Regions from separate parts of the Pseudoalteromonas luteoviolacea genome, predicted to be linked through region 2. Evidence: riboswitches for the same ligand, from Rfam matches in the RefSeq annotation. Region 2 holds a riboswitch; the other holds the start of a gene.
The links. A riboswitch is a leader RNA that binds a small molecule or an ion and turns the genes downstream of it on or off. The one in region 2 is predicted to bind thiamine pyrophosphate.

Region 1: another riboswitch for thiamine pyrophosphate. It lies ahead of S4054249_RS13750 (3-oxoacyl-ACP reductase); the one in region 2 lies ahead of thiC (phosphomethylpyrimidine synthase ThiC).

What each region holds. Positions count from the first base shown of each region.
Region 1 covers NZ_CP015411.1:3,246,662-3,258,182, reverse strand. Annotated here, with positions in the region: gene S4054249_RS13765 (DUF5992 family protein) at 235-582, opposite strand; gene thiD (bifunctional hydroxymethylpyrimidine kinase/phosphomethylpyrimidine kinase) at 1,429-2,250, opposite strand; gene S4054249_RS13755 (LLM class flavin-dependent oxidoreductase) at 2,262-3,581, opposite strand; gene S4054249_RS13750 (3-oxoacyl-ACP reductase) at 3,581-4,354, opposite strand; TPP riboswitch at 4,406-4,498, opposite strand; TPP riboswitch at 4,593-4,731, shown strand; gene S4054249_RS13745 (sodium:solute symporter family transporter) at 4,821-6,260, shown strand; gene S4054249_RS13740 (TonB-dependent receptor) at 6,297-8,477, shown strand; gene S4054249_RS13730 (S8/S53 family peptidase) at 9,365-10,528, shown strand; gene S4054249_RS13725 (TIGR03032 family protein) at 10,578-11,521, shown strand, end outside.
Region 2 covers NZ_CP015411.1:368,910-380,430, reverse strand. Annotated here, with positions in the region: gene S4054249_RS01620 (FAD-dependent oxidoreductase) at 1-34, opposite strand, end outside; gene thiC (phosphomethylpyrimidine synthase ThiC) at 85-2,037, opposite strand; TPP riboswitch at 2,215-2,316, opposite strand; gene S4054249_RS01610 (META domain-containing protein) at 2,349-2,756, opposite strand; gene S4054249_RS01605 (acyl-CoA thioesterase) at 2,854-3,243, opposite strand; gene S4054249_RS01600 (TonB-dependent receptor) at 3,351-5,465, shown strand; gene speD (adenosylmethionine decarboxylase) at 5,510-6,319, opposite strand; gene S4054249_RS01590 (OsmC family protein) at 6,406-6,819, opposite strand; gene S4054249_RS01585 (DUF3802 family protein) at 6,888-7,226, opposite strand; gene astD (succinylglutamate-semialdehyde dehydrogenase) at 7,422-8,894, opposite strand; gene astA (arginine N-succinyltransferase) at 8,908-9,936, opposite strand; gene S4054249_RS01570 (aspartate aminotransferase family protein) at 10,022-11,233, opposite strand.

The DNA.
Region 1 (11,521 bases), 2.0 Mb from region 2:
AAACCCTTTTTATTCAATCTCACCCTTGTCATCCCGAGCTTGCCTCGGGATCTATGTGCTGGTTAAGAGTGACATGGATCCTGAATTGAGTTCAGGACGACGGGTTTGGTTGATTGTGTACGCGGTTAGGATTATGTGTTGGCTATCTCAATTTCGATAATGCACTTTCACTTAGCCTTCACCCACGTCATATTGACTCTGCCTAGAGCTCAGTTTCAATAGCTATATAAAGGCTTAATCTTCCAAAGAAATTGTAGATAATGTTTCTGCGTAGCTACCAGTCCCACAGCTTCCAGAACCAATAATACTCACTTTTGTTTTAGCTGTTTTGGCTGTAAGAAGCATTGAGTAGATAGATCTACTAAGTTCGTCATTCGAAAGCTGGTGTGTATAGCTCCAGCTAGTTCTGACACAGCTGTTCTTCTGTGTAACTTCGGTCCCACCTTCAGTTTTAATGAAAAGCGTACCTGGTGCAGTGCTATTACTTAAGCTCAGTTTTGTAATTGTTGCTCCCGTTACCTGATACCCTGCTTGAGAAGCAAACGAAGTAACGGCTAAAAGTAAAGCTGAGATATATTTCATATATAACCCTAATAATTATAATAGTTTAATCTTGAGCTTAATTTTAACATGGGAATATTTTGAAATATATATCAAAATATTTTATTGGGGTTTTATAATTTATTCGTTCAATGCTATCTGGCTTAGAATTTTCGAGTGTTCATGCTTAAGCTATCTCGGTTCAACTTCTCTTGCGATTTTGGATTATGTGATAGATATAGGTAACAACTGACCAAGTTGTTTTAAAGCTAGTTGTTTATCTTTTTCTTGCTTTTAGCCAGTGCAGCCGCATTTCTTTTTAGGTTATATGTTATTAACATATCGTAGACCACTTTAATCATTAGCTCTGGCTTACTCCTGCAATGGGGCGGTTTTTTTAACTATTTTTTAAGATATTATAAGCGTTTCTTTATTTTTAATACTTTTTTTGTGTGTAATTTGTTCAATTCAATCTAGCCGCTGATCCTGTGCTCAGGGGTTGTGAGCATATTCCACATACTTTCAAGAGGTCATAAAGTTAATATTAGCAGTACAGATAAGTGCTTTAATTTCAATGAGCCTTAAAAGAAGTATGGGGCTCAGAATTTTTAGAGCAGCTCTGAGTTTTAGTAGTTTGATCATTAGAGGTACAGAATTATATTATTATGGTATGTTTTCTGACCATAATTTTTAAATATAGTCCTAGGTGATTTTAATTTTTTTGACCAGGGAAGTAGTAAGAAATTGACATTATAATCATTGAAGTTCAAATAAATAATAGCCCATCTATGTTCCTGGATTATATAAGGTTTTGGATAGGCTGAGAATATATTTATATAGTAATAGTTACATTAGGCATGCCCATAAAAACTGATAAAAAAACACTTTTTATTTATCTATCCAATATTTATGAAAATGATGTACGGGGCCATGGCCTGTTCCAACAGTTAACCGCTGAGAATGAACGATTGCTTGGTGCAAATACTGGTGTGCTTTTGCTACTGCATCTTGCAAGCTAGAGCCATGGGCTAAAAACGCACTGATTGCTGAAGAGTAAGTACACCCTGTGCCATGGGTATTCTTGGTGGCAATCCTCGGGGTGGTGTAGTTGATAAACTCGCCACCGTTCAGCGCAAGTATATCGGTACAGATTTGGCCTTGCCCGTGACCACCTTTTAACAACACATTGTTAGCGCCAAGTTCAATGAGCGCTTGGGCTTGTTTGGTTTGATCTTCAATGGTTTGAGTGCCTAATAAAATGGCCGCTTCTGGCAAATTGGGGGTGATCAAGTCAGCCAAAGGCAACATGTGTTTTATTATGGCATCTACCGCCGACTGCTCAACCAAGGTATCGCCCGACTTGGCAACCATAACCGGGTCTAACACAATCAACCCCTTGTAGTTAGTCAAACAGGTGGCCACGGTTTTAACCAATTCAGGTGAAAACAACATGCCAACTTTAATGGCTGCCACATTTAAATCGCTTAATACAGTGTCGATTTGTTGAGCCACAACCTCAACGGGGATCGGAAAAACAGCATTGACTGCACATGTATTTTGCGCCGTGACTGCGGTGATCACACTCGCTGCAAACGCGCCATTGGCAGACATGGCTTTAATGTCGGCTTGTATACCAGCACCACCGCCGCTATCAGATCCTGCAATGGTTAACGTGATGGGGGCTGGGTTAAATGAATTCGCTTCAGGCATTCATGATTACTCTATTTATTTTTGCGATTATTGGGGCGTTCTAACCCTAGGTGCGCTCGCAGCGTATCGCCTTCGTAGTCTTTACGAAATGACCCTCGTTTTTGTAACTCAGGGACCACATGCTCTACAAAGTCTTCGATACTATGAGGCAGCGAAGGCGGCATTAAATTAAACCCATCGGCACCTTGATTGTTTACCCACAACTCCATTTGATCTGCAATCTGTTCCGGTGTACCCACCATAGTGCAGTGCCCGCCGCCTGCGGCTAAACGCCCCAATAATTGGCGCAAAGTTGGCTTTTCGGTTTCGATGATTCGTAAAATTGTGCTGTAGCGACCTTTAGGACCCGTAAAAGAGTCTAACGGAGGCAGTTTGGGCACTGGCGCGTCGAGTTCCCAATTTGAGCAGTCTTGATTGATAAACATGCCAAGCTGCTTTAATGAGGTTTCGCTGGGGAGCAGTTCGTCGTATTCGCGTTGCTTGGCTAAGGCCTCGGCTTCGGTTGAGCCAACATAGGTGACCAAACCCGGCATAATTGGCACTGCATCTTGGCGACCACGTGCTTTTACGCGGTTTTTTACCTTTTGGTAATATGCCTGTGCAGCGGGTAAGTCATAGGCAACCGCGTAGATTGCTTCAGCACATTGTGCTGCTAGTTCAACACCTTGTTCAGATGCGCCAGCTTGGAATAACACAGGGCGGCCTTGAATTGGGCGCGGTACATTTAATGGGCCATCAACTAAAAAAAACTTGTCGTGGTGGTTGATTGCTTGCACTTTCTGAGGGTCGGCATACAGGCCATTGCGGTCAAATTCAATGGCATCATCTTGCCATGAATCCCACAATTTAGTGACAACGTCGGCAAACTCTTCGGCACGGCGATAGCGCTCTGCATGCTCGGGCATTGACTTATAGCCATGGTTTCTGGCCTCTGCATCAAACATCGAGGTGACTAAGTTCCAACCAATACGCCCACCCGAAATATGATCCAGTGACGCCAGCATTCTGGCGGCATGAAATGGAGTATAAAAGGTACTAGAGACTGTGCTTATTAACCCAATTTTTTGCGTGGCCCTGCTCATGGCTGCAATGGTTGTTAGTGGTTCTAAAAACCACCAACTGCCATCAGCAACATCACCGGCGCTGTGTCCGTCTGCAAAAAAAACGGCATCGAATTTGCCTCGCTCGGCTAATTGGGCAATTTCTTCGTAATAGCGAATATCGCCTAAGCGCTCTACTTGAGAGTTAGGGTGGCGCCAAGCTGCGCGATGATGTCCACACCCAAATAAAAAGAGGTTGATATGCATCATTTTAGGTAGTTTGCTGGCCATTAGTCTTTCACCAAGCCGCCATCAATGACGAGGTTTTGGCCCGTAACTGAGCGTGACCAAGGTGAAGCAAAAAATAACGTAGCATCGGCAAATTCAGCAGGGGTTGTTACTCTGCGAAGTGGTGTGCTGGCTGCGATGAAATCAAATACTTCTTCAGGTGTTGCGGCAGAGGCATCCGTCGTACGTAATAACCCACCAGAGACCATGTTTACAGTGATGTTATCTGGGCCAAGATCGTTTGCCATTGTGCGCGTCAACGAAAGTAACGCGGCTTTGCCTGCCGTGTAGTCATGATAAGGCACAACTGGGTTTTGAAACAGGTTGGTACCCACATTAATAATGCGGCCAAAGCCTGCTTCACGCATGCCAGCAAGGGCTGCTTGAGTGGTATATAAAGCGCCGCCTACCACGCCCGAAAATTGCTGGTTAAGGTTTTCCCAAGTCAGTTGATCGGCGTTTGCTCTGGCATCACCGTTAAACGAAAAGCTAGGCAACGCATTGTTTATCACGGTTGTGATAGGTTGGCCAAAATGAGCTCTAGCTTTTTCAAACATGGCTTGTACATCGGCTTGACAGCTTACGTCGGCCTGAATGGCAATGGCGCGTTCCGGTGCTAGTGCGGCTAACGTTTGGGCTGCATCGGCACTGCTTAAATAGTTGATAACTACTTTGGCACCTTCACGTAAAAAAGCGCGTACAAGGTGTTCGCCTAAACCACGGCCACCACCAGTCACTAGAACAATTTGGTCAGAAAGATTGATAGAGTTTGACATATCGGCCTCATTTTTTGAGGCGAAGGCAGATCTAAGTACTATTTTTGTTCAAAATAGTGCAACAGACATCCCTTCGCCAGTATTAGCTGGATCAGGTTCAACGGATATCATCTCAGCCCTGTTAGGGCACTCCGTGTCTGGCACAGATGCTAACAAAAAACCACACGCCCTTACAAGTAATGGTAATAATTATTATTATCAATATTGTTTGACTTTGTGGTTGTTTCTCTATAGATTTCCCGCTTCCTAGGGGAGCCCAATGTACTAAGGCTGAGATTCTACTAACGGAGTGTTTACTGCACTCTTGTTGTTAAAAGTAGTAACCCTTTGAACCTGATAAAGTTAATGCTTGCGCAGGGAAGGAGGTAGCCACTGGTGAATATTTACCAGTAAAGTTCTGTGTGGCTGTTTTTCTAATATTCCTCTGTCTGAGCATTAAGTTTCCTGTAAATACAAGGGATAACTTATGTTGGACATCACAACCGCTCTGATATCTTTGGTCGTTTTTGCGGCTCTTTTTTCTATACCAGGCTTAATATATGCGCGCCGTTGTCAGGATAAACTAGACGACTTTTTAGTGGCACGAAACAGCCAAAATAGCCAAGCTACTATGCTCACATTAATGGCAACAACAATGGGTACATGGGTCTTGTTTGGCCCCGCTGAGTCAGCCACTTGGGGTGGCATTGGCGCGGTCATCGGCTATGCATTAGGTGTGCTTGCACCGCGTTTAATCATGATCCCTCTTGGGGCTAGGATCCGCACCTTGATGCCAGAAGGGCACACATTAACAGAGTTTGTTTATAACCGATATGGCAAAGGTTTATATGTGTTTGTGCTGCTGATTATGCTGTTTTATTTATTTATCGGGCTGACCGCTGGATTAACTGGTATTGCAAAAATGGTGGCACTTGTTTCTCCGGTCCCCTTGTGGGCCACTGCCGCCATTGTGATGTTTGCAACCTTGCTTTATACCCTCTACGGCGGCTTACGTGTCACGATTTTTACCGATCGTCTGCAAATGTTAGTGATCTTGCCATTTATTGCGCTCATTATTGGGTTTGGCTGGGCGGCAACCGACGGCATTGCACCTGCACTTAATGGGCTTGCGCAAAATGCCCCACACCTGATTGACCCTTTTAATGCCACTGGCATAGAAACGGGCCTGACCTTTTTTATTGCTGTGGTATTAACTGGTCTTTTTTATCAAGGGGCCTGGCAAAGAGTATTTGCAGCGCGAGATAACAAAGTGGTGCGCAATGCCTTTATTTTAAGTGGCGTACTGAGTTTTCCAATTATTATCATCATGGGGTTATTCGGCTTGGCGTTTGTCGGTTTGGGGCTTCCAGGACAAGGATCTACAGCTCTGTTTAGTGTGATTTTAGATACGGTTCCCTATTGGTTTATGCTCGGACTGATCCCTTTTGGATTAGCGCTTATCATGAGTAGCGCTGACTCAAGCATCAGTGGCCTTAATAGTATTTTGGTGGTCGACTTACATCGCCTAATGCCGCAAATGTCTGCTCAGAAGCTACTAAAAATATCTCGCTGGCTCATCGTATTAATGTCAATCCCTGTGCTCATAACCGCTTCACAAGGGTTCAGCATTTTGTATTTATTTTTATTAGCCGACCTACTGTGCTGTGCTGCGGCGTTTCCCGTCTTCTTTGGTTTTTATAATGGTAAATATCAAAGCTATAACGCGGCTTTGAGTATTTCAGGTGGTTTGCTAAGTGGTTTGTACTTGTTCCCTATGCCTGGCGAGCCCTTGAACAACTTACTTGAATCATTCTTGCTAGCATCTTTAGTACCTGTTGCTATTTCATTACTGCTACTCATATTGCCTAGTAAAAACTCATTTGATTTCACTTTACTTGCCAGCAAAGTCAAGCCAATTGAGTCATAACCGAATAACATCACTTTTTGAGGTATAGACCTATTTATGAAAAATGCATTTAAACTCTCTGCGGTATGCCTAGCGCTCAGTTTTACTGGATATGCATTAGCTGATGACAACATTAAAGAGAGCAAAGATGACATAGAAGTCATTGTTGTTAAGTCTGAATTTAGGCCATTGCCTTTAATGGAGACTGCTAATTCTGTATCAGTAATCACCACGTCAAAAATCGAAGCGCGCAGTGCTAATTTTTTGAGTGATATGCTCGCGACAACACCAAACTTAAACTATTCAGCGGGTGCCTCACGAGGCAAGTTTTTTCAGATTAGGGGCATAGGTGAGCTTGCAGAGTTTCAGCAAGTGCTCAGGCCTAGCGTAGGTATTTTAATCGATGGAATTGATTACAGTAGTTTAGGTGGTGCAGCCACACTATTTGATGTAGAGCGTGTTGAAATCTTGCGTGGACCACAGGGCACTTTATTTGGCGCAAATGCCCTAGCAGGCATGATTAATGTCACTACGCAACAAGCCAGCGAAGATTTTGATGCAAAACTCTCTGGCCGCTTCAGTGACATTGATGGCAATCGCGGTGCAATTGATACAAAAGAATATGGCGTGGTGGTCAATGGTGCTTTGACTGAGTCGGTGAATGTCCGTGTTGCTATGCAAAGTAATAAAAGTGACGGCTATATCGAAAATCACTATTTAGGCAAGGACGACACCAATGGCATTGATGAGTTCACTATTCGCAGTAAGTTTAGTATTGATGTAAATGAGGATTTAAACCTTAACGTAAATTTGGTGCATCTTGATTTTGATAATGGCTACGACGCGTTTACTCTAGACAATGTGCGCGACACGGTATCTGATGAGCCGGGGACGGATGATCTTGAGTCTTTAGGTATCTCGTTGATTGCAGACTATAAAGTTGCAGATACATTAAACTTAAAGACGATAGTTTCAAGTGCGGACAGTGATTCTGCTTACGGCTTTGATCTTGATTGGCGTTCGCAGTCATTTTGCGATAATTACCCAGGTACACCATCAAATTGTGCTTTTTTTGGCACTCGTTTATTTGACCGAGAAACACAAACTCATACCTTTGATACACGGCTTTTATCTCAAAGTGATAGCGACAGCTTAAGCTGGGTGGCGGGTGTGTATGCCAAAGATGAGCAGCAAGACCTAGCATTAAAAGATAGATTCTTTGGTATGCCCGTTGAGTTTAGTCGCCAATTTACCTCTAAGAATATTGCTTTGTATGGTGACATTTCAGCACCATTAACTGACAGCGTGAATATACAACTAGGTTTACGTACCGAGCGTTATACAAGTGATTACTCAGACAGTAATGATATAGTGAATGACAGTAGTGAATCTTTGTTTGGCGGTCACTTAAGCCTCGATACGCAGTTGAGCGATGAACATTTTGCTTATATACGAATCGCTAAAGGCTACAAAACAGGTGGCGTAAACGTGAGTACGCGGGATGAAATTCCACTGACCTATGATACGGAAACTTTGTGGAACTATGAGTTTGGACTAAAAAGCGTCTTCTCACCTCAACTGCATGCGCAAATCTCTGTGTTTTATCAAGACAGAAAAGATGCACAAGTAGAGCAGTCTTTTGCCGATTGTAGCGGCAATAGTACCTGTACAGGTTTTACTTCTTATCTTATTAATGCAGCTAAAGCCAATAGTTATGGCATTGAAGCTGAGTTATTTTATCGACACTCAGAGCGATTACGCTTTAATGCAAGCCTTGGTTTAATGGACAGTAAGTTTGATGAATTTTATAGTTATTCACATGCAGATAGTTTGCGTATAGCCAGAGAAACTGGAGAATACGTCGTTACTGATTTGTCGGGTAAAGAGCTCTCTCATGCACCAAGTTATCAGTTTACCGTCAGTACAAGCTATGACCTTACTGAATCAGTGACTTTATGGCTGTCTTTGGAAGCAAAAGATAGTTTTGAGTTAGGTGATAATCACGATGAAGTTACACAGGCCTATGAGTTGTTAAATGCAAAAGTTACTTGGGTTCCAACTGATAACCTGACGTTGGCTTTATTTAGTAAAAACCTGACGAATGAAGACTATATTGTGCGTGGATTTGGCACATGGGACAACGACCCTCGACACGGAGGGGAGTTTGATAGTTACGGCCCTTATTATCAGTTTGGTAACCCGCGTGAAATAGGTGTAGAAGTTAGTTATCGACTTTAAGATACGAATTAGCATAGAGGGGCGATATATTATTGCCCTTTTTAATTAGATCAAGCAGAGAAATAAGTCAGGAGATCGGAGAGCAACGACGTAAGTATGCGAGGTTGCTTGTAAATAGTGCGTATGAAACTAGTTAAACAATAAGGCTGGTAAAATAATAGGTTTTTATAATTTATTTTATAATATGTATTTAGGTTGGTTTTATTATTCCTCGTATTCGCAAATGTCTAAAGTATTGCACCCACTCTAGTCAAAAAAACGATTTTAAATAAAAATATGTTTGCAGCTGAAAATAATGGTTTTTAGTTATGAGAGCAGTATGAAATCAGACTCTGGACCTTTGTGTGGCGAATTCATAATTTAATGGTGGTGTAGGTACTTTATTATACTCACACATCGAAATCATGTGGCTATCAATTACTCTTTTTAATTTGAACGTCTGGAGTTCGCTCAATTTAATCTTACTTATCACACCCAATAAAAAACTGATTAAGTCAAGTATACCCTTGGGGCTTTCTGAGTAATTAATAAGCGCTATATTAGGTCATCCCTCCTTATTCTAACGTGACTAGATACGCATTCTTACCATAGTTGTAGAGTGGTTAATTATTATACTTTATTCAGTATAACTATTTCGTCTGTCGCAATTCCATAAATGTAATCATTTGTACTGTATATGTACCTATTTTCTTGTTTGCAAATATAATTGCTGTAAAATTGATCTAGATCATCAATTTCGATTTGTTTAAGCAAACTTTTTGTAAATATATTTCTTCTTTTTAGGCTGGGTTGTGTTTTTTGTTGTGAAAATTGCATTTCATTAAGCAGGTGGAAAGGAGAGAGGTTTTTTAATAAAAATGCAATTTAATTCAATAAAAATAATTCTGATGAATTTTTTATATCTGTCTTTTTTACTGCTCTTAAGTGCTTTTTCAGCTGCGACTGAGCTTGAACGTTTAATATCAAACGATGAGGAAAAGCTCATTTTTCACAACTTTTCTAAACAGATCGAGCTTAGGGAAAGCGAACTGCCTAATTATTTTGATAGCAATATTAATCAGCAGTTTTTTTTAAATGGGCGTATTTTGGTCAAGGCCTCACAAGCGGTAAAAAATAGTCTTGAACGAACAGATGGCATCGAAAAAGTACAAACCATCGCAGAACTCAATAAACTCTCAGTTTTGTTAGTGACACCAGAAAAGCATCATTTTTATCCTTTATATCAATCCTTATCATCGCAATTAGGACCTAACAAAGTTCAACCAGACTTTGCTTTGGTAAATAATATAAAAGCGAAGACCCAGCTAAAGCAGGTCATTGAAAAGGGTGAAGAAGGTTATTTTGCTCGTTACCACAGGTTAGTATCGCTTCCATGCCTCGAGACGAAAAAAGCCATCAGAACGGCGATTATTGATGATGGTTTTGTCATTACAGACAGAGAAAGAAGTCAGCTAAATGTCATTTTTGAATATGATGCAGATCTACAAACACTCAATGCCAAACCACAAAACAAAAATCAAATGCATGGCACTGCCATGTTACAGGTGTTTTTGCAGCAACAGTCCAGCGTCAGCAAACATAAAAGTGAACTGATCGCTATTCGCCAAGTGAGTTCACATACTTCGGCCATGATCCTCGCTTTCACCATTGCGCAAAAAATGCAAGCCAATGTGATTAACAGCAGCTGGGTGCTGCCTTTTATGTCTGAGTTTTTAGCTGACGTCATTGAACATACAGCGGCTCAAAAGAACGTCGATTTTTTAGTGTTTGCAGCTGGCAATGATGGTGCTGACGCATGTCAAGCAAACCAGCTTTCAACACTCGACGGAGTCACCGTCATCGGTGCGTTGCATAGCAATACACGAGCACCGTTTTCAAACTTTGGTGAATGCGTAGACATTTACATTCCCTCAAAAGCGTGGGTTTTAATCAATCAAAAAAATACAGGTTTGACTGGAACATCATCGGCTGCTGCAAAGGCATCGGGCCTGTTTTCGCACCTGCTGTCTTGCGGTGTTGATAAACACACCATTGAGTCGGTATGGCATTAAAAAGTAATCATAGGCCTTTTAGGCCACCCTATAACTCAGGAGTATTAAGTTGACAGATGACACGCCGTACTCGCAAGCACCTGAAACGCCGTATAAAGAGGCGTCTTCAGCGAATGAATTTGCGAGTCAATATCAGTCAAATTTCCCAAAAATTCTCGAAGCGCTCGGTATATCGCTTGTTGTGTCAAGCTATCAATCGGATTCATTGATTTTGATAAGAAGTAAACAGGGTGAGCTGAATACCAGTATAAAGCACGTTAAGTTACCTATGGGACTGTGTGTGAGCCATGAGCGTGTAACGGTGAGCAGCTTTAATAAAGTAACGGATTTTAAAGTCAGTCACCAATCCAGAGACGCCATCAGCTCAGGGCAATTTGATGATATGAGTACATTGTCAAAAAAAATACAGCCTCAAACAGAGCAAAACAGCGAGCATGAGTTTTACAAGGCGCGAGCGGCGCAAATCAATGCAGTTAAAGCATGCGATATGCTTTTTACGGAGCGTACTTCCCTGACCACGGGGTTTATCAACATTCATGACATTGCATGGGGCGATGATGGTTTATGGGCGGTTAACTCGAGCTACTCATGTTTGGTGACATTGAGTCCAAACACCGGGTTTGTCGCGAAATGGAAGCCCCCGTTTATCTCTGAGCTCAAACCAGATAATCGTTGTCACCTCAATGGCATGGCCATGTTAAATGGCAAACCCCGCTATGTTACTACGTTTAGTCAGTGTGATTCAAAAGATGCATGGCGCGAAAATACCAAAGGCACACTGATAGATGTTAATACAAACGAAATACTACTAGATAACTTGTGCTTACCACATTCTCCTCGTTGCCATGAAGGCTGGGTGTATGTGTGTAATTCAGGGGAAGGGCAAGTTTTAAAATACAACCCAATTTCTAAAAAGGTTGTTGAGGTGTGCACCCTGCCTGGCTTTACCCGTGGGTTAACCTTTTTAGGTGACTTAATGATTGTGTGTACAAG
Region 2 (11,521 bases):
TAGCAACGGATGGTTTTGCTCCGTACTCTGTCATGAGAATTCCAGTTGTTGTGCGCTACAGCACTGATCTGTAGCGCTATAAAGTTAAATAGCTTTGTGATAAATCTCGGAACCTGTGCTCTTGAACTCTTCTGATTTCGCTTTCATTTCAGCTTCAACATCAACCATTTTAATTTCAATCGCATCACCCACATTATTTGGGTCAATACCACGCGCTTCTAGCTCTTTTGCATAGTCACGAACGTCTTGGGTAATTTTCATCGAACAGAACTTAGGCCCACACATTGAACAGAAATGTGCCACCTTACCAGATTCTTGTGGCAGCGTTTCATCGTGGTAAGACAAGGCTCTTTCAGGGTCAAGACTCAGGTTGAATTGATCATGCCAGCGGAATTCAAAACGCGCTTTAGACAATGCGTTATCACGGATCTGTGCACCACGGTGACCTTTTGCTAAATCAGCAGCGTGTGCGGCAATCTTATAAGTAATTAAGCCCTCTTTCACATCCTCTTTGTTCGGCAAGCCCAAATGCTCTTTTGGTGTTACGTAACACAGCATCGCTGTACCATACCAAGCAATCTGCGCAGCACCGATACCAGAAGTAAAGTGGTCATAACCTGGGGCAATATCTGTTGTCAGTGGGCCAAGAGTATAGAAAGGCGCTTCATGACAGTGCTTTAATTGCTCATCCATATTCTCTTTGATCATGTGCATTGGCACATGACCTGGGCCTTCAATAAAGACCTGTACATCATGTTCCCACGCGATTTTTGTCAGCTCACCCAATGTGCGTAACTCAGATAACTGTGCATCATCATTGGCATCTGCAATGGAGCCTGGACGCAGACCATCACCTAGTGAGAAACATACGTCATACTGCTTCATGATTTCACAGATGTCTTCGAAGTGGGTATATAAGAAGTTTTCTTTATGGTGTGCTAGACACCATTTGGCCATAATTGAACCACCACGCGACACAATACCGGTTACACGCTTTGCCGTCATTGGCACATAGCGCAACAATACGCCTGCATGAATGGTGAAATAGTCAACGCCCTGCTCAGCTTGTTCAATTAAAGTATCGCGGAAAATTTCCCATGTCAGATCTTCTGCAACCCCATTTACTTTTTCAAGCGCTTGGTAGATAGGCACGGTACCGATTGGGACTGGCGAGTTTCGCACCACCCACTCACGGGTTTCATGGATATAACGACCTGTAGACAGGTCCATAACAGTGTCTGCCCCCCAACGCGTTGACCATACGAGTTTTTCTACTTCTTCTTCTATTGATGACGTAACCGATGAATTACCAATATTGGCATTCACTTTCACTAAAAAGTTACGCCCTACAATCATAGGCTCAGATTCTGGGTGATTGATATTGTTTGGAATTATCGCTCGACCGCGCGCCACTTCTGAACGAACAAACTCAGGTGTGATAAAATCAGGGATCTCTGCACCAAAAGATTGACCTTCATGCTGCTCTGCCAGTAGCTCTTCGCGAATTTTTGCTCGGCCCATATTTTCACGGATCGCAACAAATTCCATTTCAGGTGTGATAATCCCCTGACGTGCATAATGCATTTGCGTCACGTTTTTGCCCGGCTTTGCACGGCGTATCTTAGGTAGGTTTTCAAAACGGATATGGTCTAAGCCTTCATCCGCCATACGTTGCTGAGAAAACTTTGAGGTTACTGAGTTTAACAGCTCTGTATCGTCACGGTTAACGATCCAATTCTCTCTATACTTTGGTAAGCCTTCACGCACATTTAATGTAAACTCAGGATCTGTATAGGGACCAGATGTATCATATACCCTAACTGGCTCATTTTTTTCATAGATAGGTTCTTCTTCTGTGCCCCCAACAAAAGAGTCATTCAATGAGATCTCTCTCATGCCAACACGAACACCATCTTGCTCTCCATCTACATAGATTTTCTTTGAATTAGGAAAGGGTTGGCCTTTAAGGTTATAGATAAATTCTGAAGCCGCTTCGCGTGACTCGCGACGTGACAACTTGCTACTGTTATTTGACATGACATGCCTCATTGTTAGTTAAGGTGTCTTGTCAGAATTCCAAATAGGAAGAGATATGACCCACTGAGTATAACGGCGTAAAAATACACAGACGGCAAAGTGAAATTGGTGGACAAATTTACTAGCGCAATGCTAACAAACTTGGCAGCCTTAACACCCATACCCACTTGGGTATAATTATTAAGGCAGCTTGTTCCCTACGCAGGCATTAACCTGATCAGGTCCACGGATCCCGCAATACAGCGATCTCAGCCCGCTAGGGCACTCCGACAAGTAACGAATTGAGACAAAGTCTACTGAATGTCGCTGCATTAGTCAAAGTGACCTTTAACCAATTTAAAGCGCCACTTCACGTCTCCCTCAAGAATCAACTCGTTTTCGCTATATTGCAATGGCGCTCCAATTTGCAGTAAATTGAGAAACTCATCTTCATACGTGTTCGTCGCTTCATCACAGAGCTTTCTGGTCATACCGATATTAGATACAAACAATTGTCCTGATCGAATTTCGCCTTGGCCAAAAAAACGATTACAACCGGCAAAGCCATTCACACGAAAAGCATCTAAAAATTCGAATTGAATTGGCTGAGTTTCAGCGTCCGAATCTTCTGATACATACTGCCAACTTGAATATTTGAGCGTGTCTACGTTTACCGTCCCTGTGCTTGAGCACCCCATCAACACCACACTCAATAAGCATAATAAAAAGGAATATTTCATGGTAAACCAATCATTTGATAATCAATGCTAATTATAACGCTTGGCTCACCAGAATAGGCAGTAAAAATATGTAATAAATTGCCTATCCAGTCAAAAATTAAACAAATAGTTGTTCAATTTCCTCAGGTAGGAACGGGCGACCACGTTCATTCACCGATGTACCTGTCACAATCGCGTCCAGCATCAGCTTATCATCTTGGCTTCTTAATACTTTTTGATGAAATGCAAACTTCAGTTTACTGACTTTCTCCACTTCTACTTCAACATAAAATGCATCACCGGGGCGAAGTGAGTCTTTGTAGTTCATCTCAGAGCGAATAACAACCAAGTTTACTTTTTGCTCAGCTAGCGCTGCAAAGTCAATATTTTTATGTGCCAAAAACTCATGCCGCGCATGTTCTAAATAATTAAAATACACACTGTTGTTCACGATCCCTTGGAGATCGCATTCATAATCTCTTACTTTAAAGTCAACTTTAAATGTCATCATTCGTCCTCAAATTAGATTGCAAAAGTTTATATCACAAATTTTCAGTGATCTGGTCGGGCTTTTGCTAAACTAGTGCGCAAATAACACGGGACATATATAAGCGAATGAAATTAAAACTCTCTTTACTCACAATGGGTCTGATGGTGGCATTTTCCAGTTCAGCCGACGACGCAACCTCAACGAAACCAAAAAACATTGAAACTATCGAAGTAACTGGGGACTTTCAGCAAGAATCTCTACAAACTTTGAGCGCCAGTGCATCTGTCTTTGGCGAAACGGAGATCTCAACACGCGGTGCAAGTTATTTAGATGAAATTCTTAACAGTGCTGCAAATGTGAACTTTACCGCAGGCGCGTCTCGTGGACGCTTTGTGCAAATCCGTGGGGTTGGCCTGCGCTCACAATTTGTTGATCCAATCACACCCAGTGTGGGCGTTTTAATCGACAATATTAACTATTCTGGCCTAGGTGGCAGTGCGTTGCTATTCGATGCGGATCAAGTTGCTATTTATCGCGGTCCGCAAGGCACCAAGTTTGGGGCTGATGCCATGGGTGGAATTATTGATATTCACTCAATTTCTCCAACCCAAGCGCCCAGCCTCAACGTTAAATTAGGCGCTGCAAATTATGGTACTCACGAAGCTGGTGTGGCTGTTGGTGCAGGTCTGACTGACACGATTGCCGCACGTGCCAGTATTTATCAAAAACAATCCGATGGCTTTGTAGACAATGTGTATTTAAACGAAGAAACGCAAGATTTAGATGAAAGCGTCGCGAGGTTCAAGATCGATTATGCTGCGAACGACGAGTTAAACCTGGGCTTTGTCTATCACCATATTGATATTGAAAACGGCTACGACGGCTTTACTTTAGATAACTCACGCCAAAGTGTTGCCAGCCAGCCGGGTCAAGATACACAGAAAAGCGATGCATTCTCTTTAACCGCTGACTACACCGGTTTATCAGCTGTAGACATTGAAATACTCACTAGTGGCCTGCAAGCTGATACCGTATATAGCTACGATGAAGACTGGGTCTGTGCAGATCCTGCGCAGCCAATGCTGTGTGAGGCAGGTCTTCACCCAGACCATATCGCTTACTATGGCCAGTACTTTGACCAGTATGCGAGAGACCACGAAAGAGGCGCTGCGGAAGTAAGAATTAAAAGCAAAGACAAATCTTGGGTAATTGGCGTAGTGAGTCGCAGACATGATGTCGACTTAGACCGTCAAAGAAGCAAACATAGTGAAGCGCCAGCACAGTTTAAATCTAACTTTGAAACACAAAACCATGCGTTATTTGCTCACAAGGTGACTGAACTACAAGACGATGTCAGACTAATCACGGGTATTCGCATTGAGTCTTACTCAAGTGATTACATGGACAGTAATGCATTTGACTTAGATACAGATGATACGATGGTCGGCGGTAAACTCGCGCTTGAGTACCAAGTTGTACCTCAAACAATGATTTATACCAGCTTAAACCGCGGTTACAAGGTGGGTGGAGTGAACGGTGAAGCCCTCGCCAAAGCCAAAGATGATGGCATCACTATTCCGCAATCGGGTTTCACTTTCGACCCAGAGTACCTGTGGAACTTTGAGTTTGGTGTTAAAGGCCAATCTGAAGACAAGCGGCATACGTTAAATCTCAGCGCATTTTATATGCACAGAGAAGACATGCAATTAAAACAATGGCAGTTAGAGGGCGTGCAATTTGCCGGCTTCATCAGTAATGCGGGTAAAGGAAGAAATTATGGCCTTGAAATAGAGGGAACCAGTCAGCTTCTTGATGCGCTTTCATTACAATATAGCCTAGGTTATTTAGATACCAAGATTGAGGATTTCATTACCGTCAATGGCGATGATTTTGATGGCCGCGAGCAAGCACAGTCACCAAAATATCAATATGCCTTCACCTTTGTGTATGACGTTACTAACAACATCAGTGCACAATTAGGGTTCGAAGGTAAAGATGACTACTACTTCTCTGATAGTCATGATTCTCAAGCACCGAACCAAAATCTGATCAATGCGAGTATTTCTTACTACAGCGACAACTGGAGTCTAACAGCATGGGGAAGAAACTTAGCGGATAGGGACGTCCCTGTGCGTGGTTTCCAATTCGGTAATGATCCGAGAAATGGTTGGGCCACTGACACGTATGTGCAATATGCAGAACCCCGCGTATATGGTTTAACATTTAACTATACGCTTTAATAAAAAACGGCGCTCTAAGCGCCGTTTTTTTAATACCTGATTTCTTATTCTGGGTCAGGTAGATTTCGTCCGTAAAATACCTCTTGGATTTCACGATTTAATTTAGTGCGGATCTCTACCTCTTCCTCATCAGTGAGCTCATCTGTGGTGATACCGAATAAATACGTGTTTAAATCGGTTTCTTTAAGCATCATCTTAGTGTGGAATAAGTTTTCCTGATACACATTGACATCTACCATCTGGTAAGCGTCTTTTGTATCTTCAGTCATGAAATTCTGAATTGAATGAATGGGGTGATCAATATAGTGTTTTACACCATTCACATCACGGGTAAAGCCGCGCACTCGATAATCAATCGTTACCACGTCTGACTCAAGCGAGTGAATTAAGAAGTTCAGCGCCTTAAGCGGAGAAATAATGCCACAGGTAGACACTTCAATGTCCGCTCTAAATGTACAGATCCCATCGTGAGGATGTGCTTCCGGATAAGTGTGAACACAAATATGGCTTTTATCCAAATGGGCCACAACTGAATCAGGTAAAGGTCCAGGTGTCTCCTGAGAATGCGGCATCGTCCCCTCTACCGGCTCTTCAGAAACCAAGATAGTGACACTTGCGCCTTGCGGGTCGTAATCTTGACGCGCAATATTCAATACATTCGCACCAATAATATCGACTACTTCCTTAAGAATATCCGTTAAACGCTCTGCACTATACTGCTCGTCGATATATTCGATATATTCTTTTCGCTGTTGCTCAGTTTTGGCGTAGCAAATATCGTAGATACTAAAGCTTAAACTCTTTGTTAAGTTGTTAAAGCCATGGAGTTTAATTTTATTAAAGGGCTTGTTCACGATAGACCCACCTTAAAACAAGAAAATCTGCGCTGCAGAACTAAAAGTTCGCGGATTTTATACGAAAACTTGCAGCTTAAAAAGCGTTATTTTTCTTCGCTTTGTACAACCTCATGGGTATGCGTAATTTCCACTGCTTTTTCAAGCATTAAGGCAACTGAGCAGTACTTTTCGGCAGACAAATTAACAGCGCGTGCAAGATGCTTTTCAGACACATTGTCACCTGTAACTACAAAGTGTAGATTGATTTTGGTGAATACTCTAGGTGCTGACTCTGCACGCTCTGCAGAAAGTTTAACCTCGACACTTTCAACAGCTTGTTTTGCCTTTTTTAAGATACTCACAACGTCAACAGATGCGCAACTGCCCGCCGACATTAATACCATTTCCATCGGACTAGGCGCTGCACTGTCAGCCCCTGCATCAAATACCACATTATGACCAGAGTGAGAACGACCTAAAAATGTATCACCACCTACCCATTTTACACTTGCTTGCATAGTACACCTTATAAAACCAATAACACCGCCATAAGGCGGTGTTATTAAAAATAAAAATCTATAAAAGTTTACTGAATGGCAGAATCAAATAAATTTTTAACCAAACCAGCAAACTCTTCGATAAACTCTTGCTGTTCTTCTGTAACACGTTGATCAACAACACTTGATAACACTTCCTGTAGGTCGTACACAATGCCATCAACTTCACGTACAATCAACCCGCGCTGCTCGGTTGATAAGCCTGTGTGCTGTTCACACAAACGAATTACATGTTCAGCGATAACGTCTTCAATTAATTCAACGACCTTAGGTGCATTTGGCTTTACCACACCCGGCTTTTCAAACAAGGCTAAATTTTGTGTCAGATACATGACTAACTCATCATATCCTTGTTTATCTAAAACCATATATTGCCCACCTGAGTTTACCAATGACATCTCCTATTGATTTAAGCAGAAACTCGATCTGATTGCTACTTTTGAGCGGCCCAGAAAAATAAAAAAAGCAGCAAATGCTGCTTTTTAAGAATAAAGCGTGAGACTATGTCTCCGCATCACACTATTGCAGTTAGCAATAATGTGATTTACCTGATGCAGGTAATTTTAATCTAATGATAGGCCTGGACTCAAGCTTCCTGGTAATGTAACTTTTTCAAGTTCAACAGAAGCAACCGGATATGCACAATAATCTGCCGCATAGTACGCACTTGCTCTATGATTACCAGACGCACCAATACCACCAAATGGCGCAGCACTTGAGGCGCCTGTAATAGGACGGTTCCAGTTAACAATACCCGCACGAATACGGCGCAAGAAGTGATCATAATCTGCTTCATTGTCGCTCAGTAGACCAGCAGACAAACCAAAGCTTGTGTCATTTGCAAGCTCAATCGCAGCGTCAAAGTCTGTATAACGGAATACCTTCAATAATGGACCGAAGTGCTCATCATCAGGGAAATCAGCAACCTTTGTACATTCGATGATACCAGGTGTAACAAAGCCAGTACCCGCTGTGTGCGTCAGTTCCAGTAAGCTCTCTGCGCCAAGATCAATCAGTTGCTGCTGTGCTGCAACCATACCAGCCGCTGCCGCTTCAGAAATCATAGAGCCCATGAAAGGCTGATCAGCATCGTCAAAATTACCAATCTTAATCGCTTTCGTTGCACGCAATAACTGCGCAAGAATTGCATCGCCCTGCTCACCGTGAGGTAAAAACAGTTTACGCGCACACGTACAACGCTGGCCACTTGAAATAAATGCAGACTGGATAATGTCGTGTACAACCGCTTTAATGTCTGTCACATCTTTAACGATTAATGGGTTATTACCGCCCATCTCAAGCGCTAAAATTTTGCCAGGTTGACCGGCAAATTGCTCATGCAGGAAGTGACCTGTACGAGAAGACCCCGTAAAGAATAAACCATCAATACCTTTGTGTGATGCAAGTGCTTTACCTGTATCCACTTCACCTTGTACTAGGTTAATAACACCAGCTGGCAGACCCGCTTTTTCCCAAAGCTTTAATGTCAGTTCAGCAACATATGGCGTTAATTCAGACGGCTTAAATACTACAGTGTTACCAGCAATAAGCGCAGGTACAATGTGACCATTAGGCAAGTGACCAGGGAAGTTATAAGGACCAAATACCGCAACAACACCATGTGCTTTATGTCGAATAACAGCGCGACCTACAGGCATTGCATTTTCTACTATACCGGTACGCTCATTATAAGCTTTTTCTGAAATGGCAATCTTACCAACCATTGCACCCGCTTCAGTACGCGTTTCCCAAAGTGGCTTACCTGTTTCTTTGGCAATTGCGATTGCAAGCTCTTCGCTATGCTCTTTCAAAACCTCAGCAAAACGTTTAACCACGTCTAAACGTGCTTCAACGCTCAAGTCGCTCCACAGGTAATAAGCTTCGCGTGCTGATTTTACTGCGCTATCAACCTGCTCAGCAGTTGCCGCGTTTGCTGACCAGATCTGTTCATTGTTTGCTGGGTTTACAGATGCAAACTCTGCACCTTCACCCGCTGACCATTTACCATTGATAAATTGTGCTGCATGTGTTGTCATAATTCTTTCCCAATTAAAGAGTTGCGATGCTTACAGTGTCGCCTTCAGTCACCTGAAGCGCATTTGCCAATTCAGCCGAAATGGTGATTTCTTCACCACTTTGTGGCACATCAAGCTCAACTGCCGTAGCGCGATAGCCTGCTAGTTTATCATTAGCAATAAGCACTGGGGAACCATTTGTCTGTGCTGGTACATTTTCAGCAATACACACCTTGAAAAACTGTGTTGCACGAATAGTTCGAATATTATCGACTTTAGCTTCGACCGTTGGACCCGCATCAAAAATATCAACATACCCGTTAAACGTGAAGCCTTCGCTTTTCAGCAATTCGATAGCTGGGCGGGTATTGTCGTGTACTTCACCAACTACCGCCTGCGCTTCTTCACTCAATAAATTAACGTAGATCGGGTACTTTGGCATTAGTTCTGCAATAAAGACTTTTTGACCAATACCTGTGAGGTAATCAGCTGTTGGGAAATCCATTGAAAAGAAGTGTTCTTCTAACCATTTCCAAAACGGACTACTACCATTTTCATCAGATACGCCGCGCATTTCTGCAATGACAGTTTCTGCAAAGCGTGCTTTATGTTGATTGATAAACATAAAGCGAGACTTAGATAAAAGTTTGCCATTGAAGCCTTTACGGTACTTATCTTTTAAAAATAAAGTACACAGTTCAGTCGCGCCGGTATAGTCGTTACACAGCGTCAGAATATCCACTGCTTTGTAAACATTTAAAGTGCGAGAAGAATGGATAACTTTACTTAAATGATAGTGATAGAACGCGTCGTCTAGCCCCACTGCAGCTTCAATTGCACTGGTGCCAACAACTTCGCCCGTTTCAGAGTCTTCAAGCACAAATAGGTAACCTTCATCAAAGGGTACATCTGTTTCTTTGCCAAAAGACGTGATGGAACGTTCTATTTTGTTTTGTAACAACTCTTCATTTAGAGGTAATGAAGTAAAACCATGCCCCGACTCTTGGGCAATGTTCAAAAGCGCTGGATAATCGCTTTTTTGGATTGGGCGAAGGATCATCATGAGCCCGCTTACTCCTCAGTAAACCTTTAGACAGGTGACGCCCTATCGAGCGTCACGTTGGTTATCGCTTGGTTTGTGCGACAACTTATGCGTTATTTTCTACAACGCGAGCAACTGCTTTTTCAAAGCGTGCCATACCTTCGCGGATGTCCGCATCAGTAATAACAAGCGATGGTGTAAAGCGCACTACGTTAGCACCAGCAACCAGTGACATAACGCCTTCTTTAACACCTTCAGTTAAGAACTCTTTTGCTTTACCAGCGTATTGTTCAGTGACAACACCACCGATTAATAAGCCTTTACCACGAATTTCAGAGAATACGTTGTACTTGTCATTGATTGCAGTTAGTAATTCACGGAAAAGCGCTTCTTTTTCTTTTACGCCATTTAATACTTCAGGTGTATTAACCGTATCGAATGCCGCTTCTGCAACCGCACAGGCCAGAGGGTTACCACCGTATGTTGAACCATGAGTACCAATTTTAAGGTGCTGTGCAATTTCAGCTGTTGTGATCATGCCGCCAATTGGGAAGCCGCCACCAAGCGCCTTAGCGGTTGTTAAGATGTCAGGTGTGACACCTAAACCCTGGTATGCATATAGCTCACCAGTACGACCAACACCCGTTTGTACCTCATCAAAAATAAGCAGTGCATTGTGCTTGTCACATAACTCACGAACGCCTTTAGCAAATTCAGTCTCAGGTGAAACGATGCCACCTTCACCTTGTAAAGGTTCCATCATTACAGCACAGGTCTTATCAGAGATAAGCGCTTCGAATGCAGCGAGGTCATTATAGTCACAGTGAACCACATCACCAGGCTTAGGACCAAAACCATCAGAGTATGCAGCTTGACCACCTACAGTCACTGTGAAGAAAGTACGACCGTGGAAGCCTTTGTTAAATGCAATAATTTGTGACTTTTCAGCGCCAAACTTATCTAGAGCCCAACGACGAGCTAGTTTAAGTGCTGCTTCATTCGCTTCTGCACCAGAGTTTGCAAAGTAAACTTTGTCTGCAAACGTTGCATCAGTTAGTTTTTTAGCCAATCTAAGTGCTGGTTCATTGGTCATGACATTTGATAAGTGCCAGATTTTTTCGCCTTGCTCTTTTAAAGCAGAAACAAGCGCAGGGTGACAATGACCCAAACAGTTTACAGCGATACCACCTGCGAAATCGATATATTCACGACCTTCTTGGTCCCAAACGCGAGAACCTTCACCTTTAACAGGGATAACAGCAGAAGGTGAATAGTTAGGTACCATTACTTGATCGAATAATTCACGATTAATAGTCATTTTAAATCCTCATTTTAGCGAGTTCAGCACTGAAAATTGGGCACTCGGGATTACAAAACATTACCTTCAGCAACACTGTAAAAGATCCGAAACAACCCAAATCGGCGCAAATTTCATACGCACATTATTCCAAAAAAATACCTCTGTGTCTCATAGAAAACATTCCTGGACCCCTTGATATTCAAGGCTTTAGTATATTATTTCAAGAACAGTGAATAACTATTAGCGTCGCGATTGGATACGCCCCCACCATACAAGGATTTTAGTCGATCCTTGGCGATGGGGCGA